Regions from separate parts of the Kitasatospora sp. NPDC041988 genome, predicted to be linked through region 1. Evidence: riboswitches for the same ligand, from Rfam matches in the RefSeq annotation. Region 1 holds a riboswitch; the other holds the start of a gene.
What was found. A riboswitch is a leader RNA that binds a small molecule or an ion and turns the genes downstream of it on or off. The one in region 1 is predicted to bind S-adenosylmethionine.
Positions count from the first base shown of each region.

Region 2: another riboswitch for S-adenosylmethionine. It lies ahead of ACZ6NC_RS03590 (aminotransferase class V-fold PLP-dependent enzyme); the one in region 1 lies ahead of ACZ6NC_RS15045 (hypothetical protein).

Region 1 covers NZ_JBVJCO010000012.1:152,362-157,074, forward strand. The annotation lists gene ACZ6NC_RS15030 (hypothetical protein) at 1-1,047, shown strand, start outside; gene ACZ6NC_RS15035 (G1 family glutamic endopeptidase) at 1,198-1,929, shown strand; gene ACZ6NC_RS15040 (IclR family transcriptional regulator) at 2,068-2,781, opposite strand; gene ACZ6NC_RS15045 (hypothetical protein) at 3,020-3,295, opposite strand; SAM riboswitch class I at 3,302-3,443, opposite strand; gene ACZ6NC_RS15050 (PTS transporter subunit EIIC) at 3,578-4,713, opposite strand, start outside.
Region 2 covers NZ_JBVJCO010000002.1:142,381-147,093, forward strand. The annotation lists gene ctaE (aa3-type cytochrome oxidase subunit III) at 1-202, opposite strand, end outside; gene ACZ6NC_RS03580 (hypothetical protein) at 600-1,025, shown strand; gene trpD (anthranilate phosphoribosyltransferase) at 1,151-2,227, shown strand; SAM riboswitch class IV at 2,340-2,457, shown strand; gene ACZ6NC_RS03590 (aminotransferase class V-fold PLP-dependent enzyme) at 2,508-3,872, shown strand; gene ACZ6NC_RS03595 (Lrp/AsnC ligand binding domain-containing protein) at 3,876-4,157, opposite strand; gene ACZ6NC_RS03600 (rhomboid family intramembrane serine protease) at 4,199-4,713, opposite strand, start outside.

The DNA of each region.
Region 1 (4,713 bases):
GCGCGGTACACGGCGGTCTCCGCCCCCCTGCTCGGACTGCTGGCCGGGCTGCCCGACTGGGAGCGCGCCGACGCCGACCGGCGCACCGCGCTGGCCAACGCCCTGGGTACCTACCGGACGCTCGCTTCCGCCGTAGCGGACGCCTGGGCCGCGCACTGGGGAGGCGACGCGCCCGGCCCCACCGAGCGGGCGCTCGCGGCGACGGCCGGAGGCGGACCGGTGCCGGACGTCTACCAGTACGAGCTCGGCCTCGCCGCCGAGGACGGCTGGTACACGACCCTGCGGCTGACCCGCACGGTGGAGTCCGGCCCGGGCGGGGTGGGCCGGCCGGAGCGGATCGTGTGCGTCACGGCGGCCGGTGAACGCCACGAGCTCACGCCCTTCGAGCCGGAGGTGTGCGGGTGCGCCGACGCCGACCACTGCTGGTGCTACGCCTTCCCGCTCCGCGCGGTCGAGGCGTTCACGCTGCTCACCTTCGAGGTCACCCTCCCGCGCGTCCACATCGCGTCGTACCAGAGCGCGTCGGCCGGCGCCCGGGTCACCCGCAACGCGCGACTGCTCGGCGAGGGCTGGCCGGACACCGCACAGGCCTTCGTGTACCGGACCCCGGAGGTCGGCCAGGCCGAGCCGGTGGTGCCGTTCATCGACCTCACCGGCGCCATCGCCATCGGCCCCTGGGACCCACCCGACCACAATCCGCTCACGGCGATGTTCGACACCGTCTTCGATGGCGACCCGGCGGGCCGGACGATCGCGATCGGCGCACGCTACGAGTACACCCTCGTCCCCGGCAGCCCGCCGGTGTCGGCGCTCCTGCCGGTCGTCCAGTCGACCGTGGGAACGTACGACGAGGACACGGTCCCGGCGCTCACGCGGGCACTCGTCGGGTGGGGCGAGCGCGAGCAACCCGAGACGGACGGCGGTGCCTGGGCCTTCCGGGTCAGTCTCTACTCGTCCGTCGACGCGTCACTGCAACGGCCCGTGCTGCAGCTCAAGCACGTGTCGTCCGCGCAGACCGCACCGCCAGGGCCACCCCGTCGAGTCTGACCACAGCGGCTCACCGGCGAGCGGGTGCCAGGCGGACCGAACCGCCGGGTTGCCGACCTGCCGTTGAGTGGTTTGCATGGAGATGAACCCTGCTGCCGTCGCCGAGTGACCGGCCGTTCACTGCCGCACGACGCCTTTCATGGAGCAAGCATGCGCGCACGACGTCACCTCGCGTTGGTCGCCGCGGTTGCCGCGCTGGCGCTCTTCGGCAGCGTGCCCCTGGCGCCCACAGCGCTCGCCGCGCAGCCGCAGCCCCTTGCCGAGGGCAGGAAGTGGTCCGGTTACGTCGCGACCGGCAAGGCCTACGACTTCACCGAAGTGCGCGCCAGTTGGATCCAGCCGGCCGCGGACTGCAGCGACCCCGACGCGAGTGCGGCCTTCTGGGTCGGCCTGGACGGCTGGAAGACCGGCCGGATTCTTGAGCAGACCGGCGTCGCCGTGAGCTGCGATGGTGGCACGCCGGAGTACTACGCCTGGTACGAGATGTTGCCGGCGTACCCGGTTGTGTACAACGACCCGGTCGTGCCCGGCGACCTGCTTGAGGCCAGTGTCGTCTACGTCGGTGAGACGTACGAGCTCACCCTCCGCGACGTCACGCAGAAGTGGGTCGAAACCACCTCTACGAAGCCGCCGGACGGAACGGACCCCAAGCGGATGACGGCCGAAGTGGTCGCCGAGGCGCCGACCAGGCAGTCCGGCGGGGTGCGGCCGTTGGCCGACTTCGGCAAGGTTTCGTTCACCGACTGCTACGTCAACGGAATGAGCCTCGGGGCCAATTTTCCCGAGGACATCACCATGGTCAGGGACGGTGTCGAAAGGGCCGCGCCTGGAGCGCTGACCGCCGGCGGGACGGCCTTCGACGTGATGTGGAAACACAGCTGAGCATGGCGGCTGCCCGGCACCCGGTCGCGGGCTCCGCCGTGTCGTTCTACGCGGGGAAGGGCGCCGAACCGTCCGCGGAGAAGGGACGGTCGGTCGGATGGCCGGTCGGATGCTGGTCTGTCGGTGGTCTGTCGGTGGTCAGGTCCGGCGCAGGGCCTCAGTGAGGTGGCGGGCGGCTTCGATGACGGCCTGGGCGTGCAGGGGGCCGGGGTGGCGGGTCAGGCGCTCGATCGGGCCGGAGACGGAGACGGCGGCCACGACGCGGTTGGAGGGGCCGCGGACGGGTACGGCGACCGACGCCACGCCCGGTTCGCGTTCGCCGATCGACTGGGCCCAGCCGCGGCGGCGGACGCCGCTCAGTGCGGTGGCGGTGAAGCGGGCGCCCTGGAGGCCGCGGTGGAGGCGCTCGGGCTCCTCCCAGGCCAGCAGGACCTGGGCGGCCGAGCCGGCCTTCATCGGCAGGGTGCTGCCGACCGGGACGGTGTCCCGCAGGCCGGAGAGCCGCTCGGCGGCGGCTACGCAGATCCGCATCTCGCCCTGGCGGCGGTAGAGCTGTGCGCTCTCGCCGGTGACGTCGCGCAGGTGGGTCAGGACCGGGCCCGCGGTGGCGAGCAGCCGGTCCTCGCCCGCGGCGGCGGAGAGTTCGGAGAGACGGGGGCCGAGGATGAACCGGCCCTGCATGTCCCTGGTGACCAGTCGGTGGTGTTCGAGTGCGACGGCGAGTCTGTGGGCCGTGGGCCGCGCCAGACCGGTGGCGGCGACCAGCCCCGCCAACGTGGCGGGGCCTGACTCCAGTGCGCTGAGCACCAGAGCGGCCTTGTCGAGAACGCCGACACCGCTGGTGTTGTCCATGGGTAGTACCAAGTCTCTTTCTTCGAGGCGCGGTTGACCCGCCGGCCGCACGGTGGCGGCAGGCGGAATCGGCGCGCGGCGCCGTCGGCGGTGTGTCGGGTGGGTCACGTCCCGCGCCGTTGCGGGGCCGCCGGTAGGAGCCGGGGAGGGGTGGGGGAGAGCGCGTCGCGTCCGAGGAGCCGAGGAGCCGAGGGGGCGCGTCGCGTCCGGCGGGCCGAAGCCCGGGGCGGGCGTCCGGTCAGCGTGTGCGGGCGCCGGCGACGGGGGTCGGCATGGCGGCCCACGCCGGGGCGCCCGGCGTGCGGCGTCCGGCGTGCGGCGTGGTGCGGCGTCCGGTGTGCGGCGTGGTGCGGGGCACGGTGAGCGGTACGGCGGACGACGTGCGCGGGCACGCGGGGGCGGACGCGTCGGGGGCGCCGGCGACGTCAGGGACGTCAGGGGCGCCGGGGACGTCGCTCGGGGCGGGCCGCTTCAGCGCGCGCGGATCCCAGGCGACGGAGGGCAGAGAGAGCACCGCTTCTCCTCATCTCTCCCGGCGCCACGTTGGCGCCGGGCCGGAGTTGGCACTGATCCCGGCGGTCGGGCCCGTGGTCGGGCGTCGACATGACCGGGGAGTTGCCGGGGCTTCGTAGGGCCGATCCCTCCACCCCTCTGGATGATTCGCCAGAAACCATACAAGACCGTCGCGCCGCTCTGCCAACGGCCTCCCGTGCCGGGTGATCGCGAGGTGTTCGAGACGGGTCTCTGCCTCCCCCGGCCGACGTGAGTGGCGGCATTCGCAGCTGCGCACCCGCGTTCATGACTTCGGGGCCGCAGGTGTGTCGAGGCCGGCGCCGAAGGACCCGGGGGCCTCGGCCGGGGTGGCGGCGTCGGTGGCCGGACCGTGCTTCGGCGCGAGGGCATCGAGCTCGTCGAGCATCTCGCGGGTGAAGCCGAAGTAGTAGGTGGCCAGGAGGCCTGTGGCGTATCCCGTCACCAGACCGGCGGCGTAGACGGCCGCGCTGACCCCGAGGCCGCGTGAGCCGGTCAGCAACGGGAACAGCGCCCAACCGGAGGGGCCGATGGCGGTCGAGCCGATGGTGGCACCGAGCTGGCCCAGCAGCCCCACCACGGCCCCGCCGCAGGCACCGCCGAGACAGGCCGTGACGAACGGCCGCCCGAGTGGGAGCGAGACCCCGTAGATCAGCGGCTCGCCGATGCCGAGGAACCCCGCGGGCAGGGCGGACCTGATGGTCGCCCTGATCGAGGCGTTGCCGCGCAGCCGCAGGTAGACGGCGACGGCGCAGCCGACCTGTCCGGCCCCGGCCATGGCGAGGATCGGCAGCAGCTCGGTGGAGCCCTGCTGCTGGATCAGGGTGGTGTGGATCGGGATCAGCGCCTGGTGCAGGCCGAGCATGACCAGGGGGAGGAACAGACCCCCGAGCACCAGCCCGGCAAGGGCGCCGCCGTGGGACAGCAGCCAGGTGGCGAGATCGCCGATCGCCGTGGAGACCTCTCCGGCGACGAACATCAGGCCGAACAGGGTGGCCAGGCCGGTGACGAGCACGGTGACCGTCGGAGTGAGCAGGACGTCGAGGGCGTCGGGCATCACCCGCCGGGTCCACCGTTCGACCTGGACCGCCAGCAGTGCGGCGGCGAGCGCTCCGATCACCCCGCCCTGGCCCGGCGCGAGGTGGTGGCCGAAGACCTCCACCTTGGAGACCCCCGCGTAGACGGTCACACTGGCCACGGCGCCGCCCAGCACGGGTGTGCCGCCGAACTCCCTCGCCGTGTTGTAGCCGACGAAGACGGCGAGCAGGGACATGAACCCCGAGGAGATCGCGGTGAGCGCCGGCACCAGGCCGGGAGCCCAACCGAGGTTGGTGAGCGCGCCGTTGACACCGGCCACGATGCCGCAGCCGATCAGCGCGGGGATCAGCGGCACGAAGACGT
Region 2 (4,713 bases), on a different contig from region 1:
CGTTGAGGGCGTGCGCCTTCTCGCTCCAGAACTCGGCTCCCTTGACGGAGCGGAGCGTGAAGTACATCGCGAAGAGGGCCGCGAAGAACATCAACTCGGAACTGAGCCAGACGATCGTTCCGACGCTGACCATGTTCGGCCGGTTGACCGATCCGTGCGCGTGCCCGGTTTCTACTGCTGTTGCTGTCGCCACGACGGACATTATGTCGGTCCCTTATTCCGTCTTCACGCCGGGGGGTGTCCCTCGGAGTGTCCGGTGCGTGCGGTATGCCCCAGTGGGACCCGACGGAGCGTCCGGACGGGGGCTGAGCAGCGGCGTGTCCCTTTTCTGACGGTTCTTCGAAGGCCCCTTCGACCCCCTTGCCCAGCGTGTCGCTGCACGCCCGCGCGGCCCGCGGGGAGTAAGGGGAGTGGCCGTTCTGTCGGCCGTACGGGTGGACTGCACCGTCGAGGGTGACGCGCCGTCCTCCGGGCGGGTGAGTCGTGGGCGCGGCGGCTTGAGATGGATCTCGCGGGAGCGGCTCGGCGGCCGGTGATCGGGAGTAGCATCCGGGTTGAGGCGAACGTGGTCCGGATCACACTTTGAGGGAGCAGGGCCCATGGCGTACACGACCGACGAGACGCTGACCGTTCTCGTCTACAGCCACGACCGCAACACCCGCGAGCAGGTGCGGACGGCGCTCGGCCGCCGGCCGGCAGCGGACCTGCCGGAGCTGTCCTACCTGGAGTGCGCGACGACCCCCGCGGTGCTGAAGGCACTGGAGAAGGGGGGCGTGGACCTCTGCGTGCTCGACGGCGAGGCGGTACCGGCCGGCGGGCTGGGGCTCGGACGGCAGCTGAAGGACGAGATCTACGGCTGCCCGCCCGTGCTGGTGCTGATCGGCCGGCCGCAGGACTCCTGGCTGGCCGCCTGGAGCCGGGCCGACGCGGCGATCTCCCAGCCGGTGGACCCGGTGGCGCTGGCCGAGGCCGCCGCCACCCTGCTCCGGGCCCGGCTGGCGAAGCGGACGCCGGCCACCCGTTAGAGGAGGCGCATCTCAGCAGGAGAGAAGAAGGGTCGCGGCGGGACGGTGGCGTCCCGCCGCTCGATAGGCTGACTCCAACCCTACGGAGATCCCTTTCCGGGAACCGACGAGAGCTGGAGTCAGCCATGGTGAACGTGAACCCTGCGAACGGCGGCAAGGACCCCGTGCAGGTGGTCCGCACCTGGCCGGACATCCTGTCGGCGCTGTTGCGGGGCGAGGACCTGGGCCAGGCGGACACCGCGTGGGCGATGGACCGGATCATGAGCGGCGAGGCCTCCCCGGCCCAGGTGGCGGGCTTCATGGTGGCGCTGCGGGCCAAGGGCGAGACGGTCGGGGAGATCGCCGGCCTGGTGGACTCGATGTACGCGCACGCCGAGCCGCTCTCCATCCCCGGCCCGGCGGTGGACGTCGTCGGCACCGGCGGCGACCGCGCCAGGACCGTCAACATCTCGACCATGTCGGCGATCGTGGCGGCGGCGGCCGGCGCCAAGGTGGTCAAGCACGGCAACCGGGCCGCCTCCTCGGCGAGCGGCTCCTCGGACGTGCTGGAGAAGCTGGGCATCGCCCTCGACCTCTCCGCCCGGCGGGTCGCCGAGGTGGCCGAGGAGATCGGGCTCACCTTCTGCTCCGCCGCCATGTTCCACCCGTCGATGCGGCACGCCGCCACGGCCCGGCGCGACCTCGGGGTGCCGACGGCGTTCAACATCCTGGGCCCGCTGACCAACCCGGCCAAGGTGACGGCCCACGCGATCGGCTGCTTCGACACCAGGCTGGCCGGGCTGATCGCCGGGGTGCTGGCCCGGCGCGGCTCCAGCGCGCTGGTCTTCCGCGGCGACGACGGCCTGGACGAGCTGACCATCACCACCACCTCGCGGGTCTGGATCGTGCGCGGCGGCGAGGTCGGCGAGACCACCTTCGACCCGCGCGAGGTCGGCATCGAGCTGGTCGGCATCGAGGCGCTGCGCGGCGCGGACCCGGCGTACAACGCGGACGTCGCCCGTCGGCTGCTGGCCGGGGAGCGCGGGCCGGTCCGGGACGCCGTCCTGCTGAACACGGCGGCGGCGCTGGTGGCGCTGGACCTCACCGACGCGCCGCTCACCGAGCAGCTGGCCGCGGGCATGGAGCGGGCCGCGGCCGCCATCGACTCGGGCGCCGCACTGGACCTGCTGAACCGCTGGTCGGAGGCCACCAGCAAGGCGTGAGGCGGTGGTTGGGGCCCGTACGGGGGAGTGACCCCCGTGCGGGCCCCTTGTGCTGTCCGGATGGCGGACCTGTGTTTGACCACCCGGCGGACGCGACCTAGAGTCTTCGGCAGGTCATGAGTGACAGCGCAGAGCCCCAGCTTGCTGTCCGGCAACCCTCCGTCCGTGGCGGGGTGCCCTGGGTGAGGACCGGGTCCCGCGGCAATCCGTCCGCGTGACAAGCGCGGACGCCGGCTGACACGTACTCCCGGGGTCCTGACCCCCGAAGGAGTGCATCCTCATGTCCGTTGCCACCGAACTCTGCGCCCCCCTCGCCGTCCTGGGCCACGACGTCCAGGTCCCGCTGGCCAGCGGCGAGAAGGTCGGGTACGCGGCGCTCGACTACGCCGCCAGCTCCCCGGCGCTCCAGCGGGTCTGGGACGACGTCGCCGCCTACGCCCCCTACTACGGCAGCGTGCACCGCGGCGCCGGCTACCTGTCGCAGCTCTCCACCGACCTGTTCGAGCAGAGCCGCCGTACCGTCGCCGACTTCCTCGGCCTGCGCGAGGGCGACCAGGTGGTCTTCACCCGGGCCACCACCGACTCGCTGAACCTGCTGGCCGGCGCCGTCCCGGCCGGCACCCGGGTCTTCGCGTTCGAGACCGAGCACCACGCCTCGCTGCTGCCCTGGGCCCACGCCGGACTGGACGTCACCTACCTGCGCGCGCCGCGCTCGCGGGCCGAGGCGGTCGCCGCCCTGGACGCCGCGCTGGCCGAGGCCCCCGAGGGCCCCAAGCTGCTCTGCGTCACCGGCGCCTCCAACGTCACCGGCGAGCTCTGGCCGGTCGCCGAGCTGACCGGGACCGCGCACCGGTACGGCGCCCGGGTGGTGCTGGACGCCGCACAGCTCGCCCCGCACCACCGGGTCTCGGTGCGCGAGCTGGACGTGGACTGGATCGCCTTCTCCGGCCACAAGATCTACGCGCCGTTCGGCGCCGGAGTGCTGGCCGGCCGCGCCGACTGGCTGGACGCGGCCGAGCCCTACCTGGCCGGCGGCGGCGCCACCCGTACGGTGGCCCGGGAGGCCGACGGTTCGGTGGCCGTCCAGTGGCACACCGGCCCGGCCCGGCACGAGGCCGGCTCGCCGAACGTGATCGGCGCCTACGCCATCGCCTCGGCCTGCCGGGCGCTCACCGAGGCCGGCTTCGACGCGCTGGAGGCCCGCGAGCAGCAGCTGATCGCCCGACTGCAGGCCGGCCTGGCGGAGGTCCCGCAGGTCAAGGTGCTCAACCTGTTCGGTGCCGACTCGGCCCGGGTGGGCGTGCTCTCCTTCGTCGTCCAGGGCTGGAACAGCTCGCACTTCTCGGCCGCGCTCTCCGCCGAGTACGGCATCGGGGTGCGCGACGGCCTGTTCTGCGCGCACCCGCTGGTGCGCACGCTGCTCGGCGACGAGGAGGTGGCACCGTCCGAGTGCGGCGCGCCGGAGCCGTCGCTGCCGGGCGAGCGGAGCCTGAACGCGATCCGGGTCAGCTTCGGCGCCGGTACCCCGGACGAGCACATCGAGCGCTTCCTGACCGCCGTCCGCGAGCTGGTCACGGACGGCGCGGCCTGGAACTACCGCAACGAGGGCGGCCGCTGCGTCGTCGACACGCGGCGGGAGGGCTGAACCCTACTCGTCGAGGCCGAGGGCGAAGGCGGCCTCCAGGTCGTGCTGGGAGTAGGTGCGGAAGGCGATCTGGGTCTCGGTGTGGGCCACGCCCGGGACCTTGTTCAGCCGGCCGGGGATCACGTCGGCCAGGTCGTCGTGCCGGCGCACCCGCACCATCGCCACCAGGTCGTAGCCGCCGGTGACCGAGTAGACCTCACTGACGCCCTCGATGGCCGCGATCGCCTCGGCGATCTCCGGGATGCGGTCGACGCTGGTCTTGATCAGGACGATGGCGGTGATCACTGTTCGGGCTCCTTTGTGAGGTGCGGCCAGCGTATCGGGCGTCAGCCGGACCGTCGCGAGGGGCGGGTGGCCAGCGTGCAGGCGTACAGGAAGCCGGCCGAGAAGCCGATCACGTGCACGAGGTAGGCCACCCCGGGCCCGGCCGAGTGCACCGACCACCACTGCAGGGCGAACCAGAGCCCGAGCACCAGCCAGGCCGGGAACCGCAGCGGCAGGAAGAGCAGCAGCGGTACCAGCGTGGTGACGCGGGAGCGCGGGTGCAGCCGCAGGTAGGCGCCGAGGACGGCCGAGATCGCCCCCGAGGCGCCGATCAGCACCCGGGTCGAGTCCGGCGAGTGCGCCTCGGCCAGCGCGAAGCCGTAGGTGGCGAGCGAGCCGGCGGCCAGATAGAAGAGGGCGAAGCGGGCCCGGCCGAGCCGTTCCTCGACGGTGGGGCCGAAGACATGGAGGAAGAGCAGGTTGCCCAGCAGGTGCAGCCAGCCGGCGTGCAGGAAGAGCGCGCTGAGCACCGAGAGCGCCGGGTGCTTGCCGGGGGTCGGCCGGGCCGGGCAGCCGG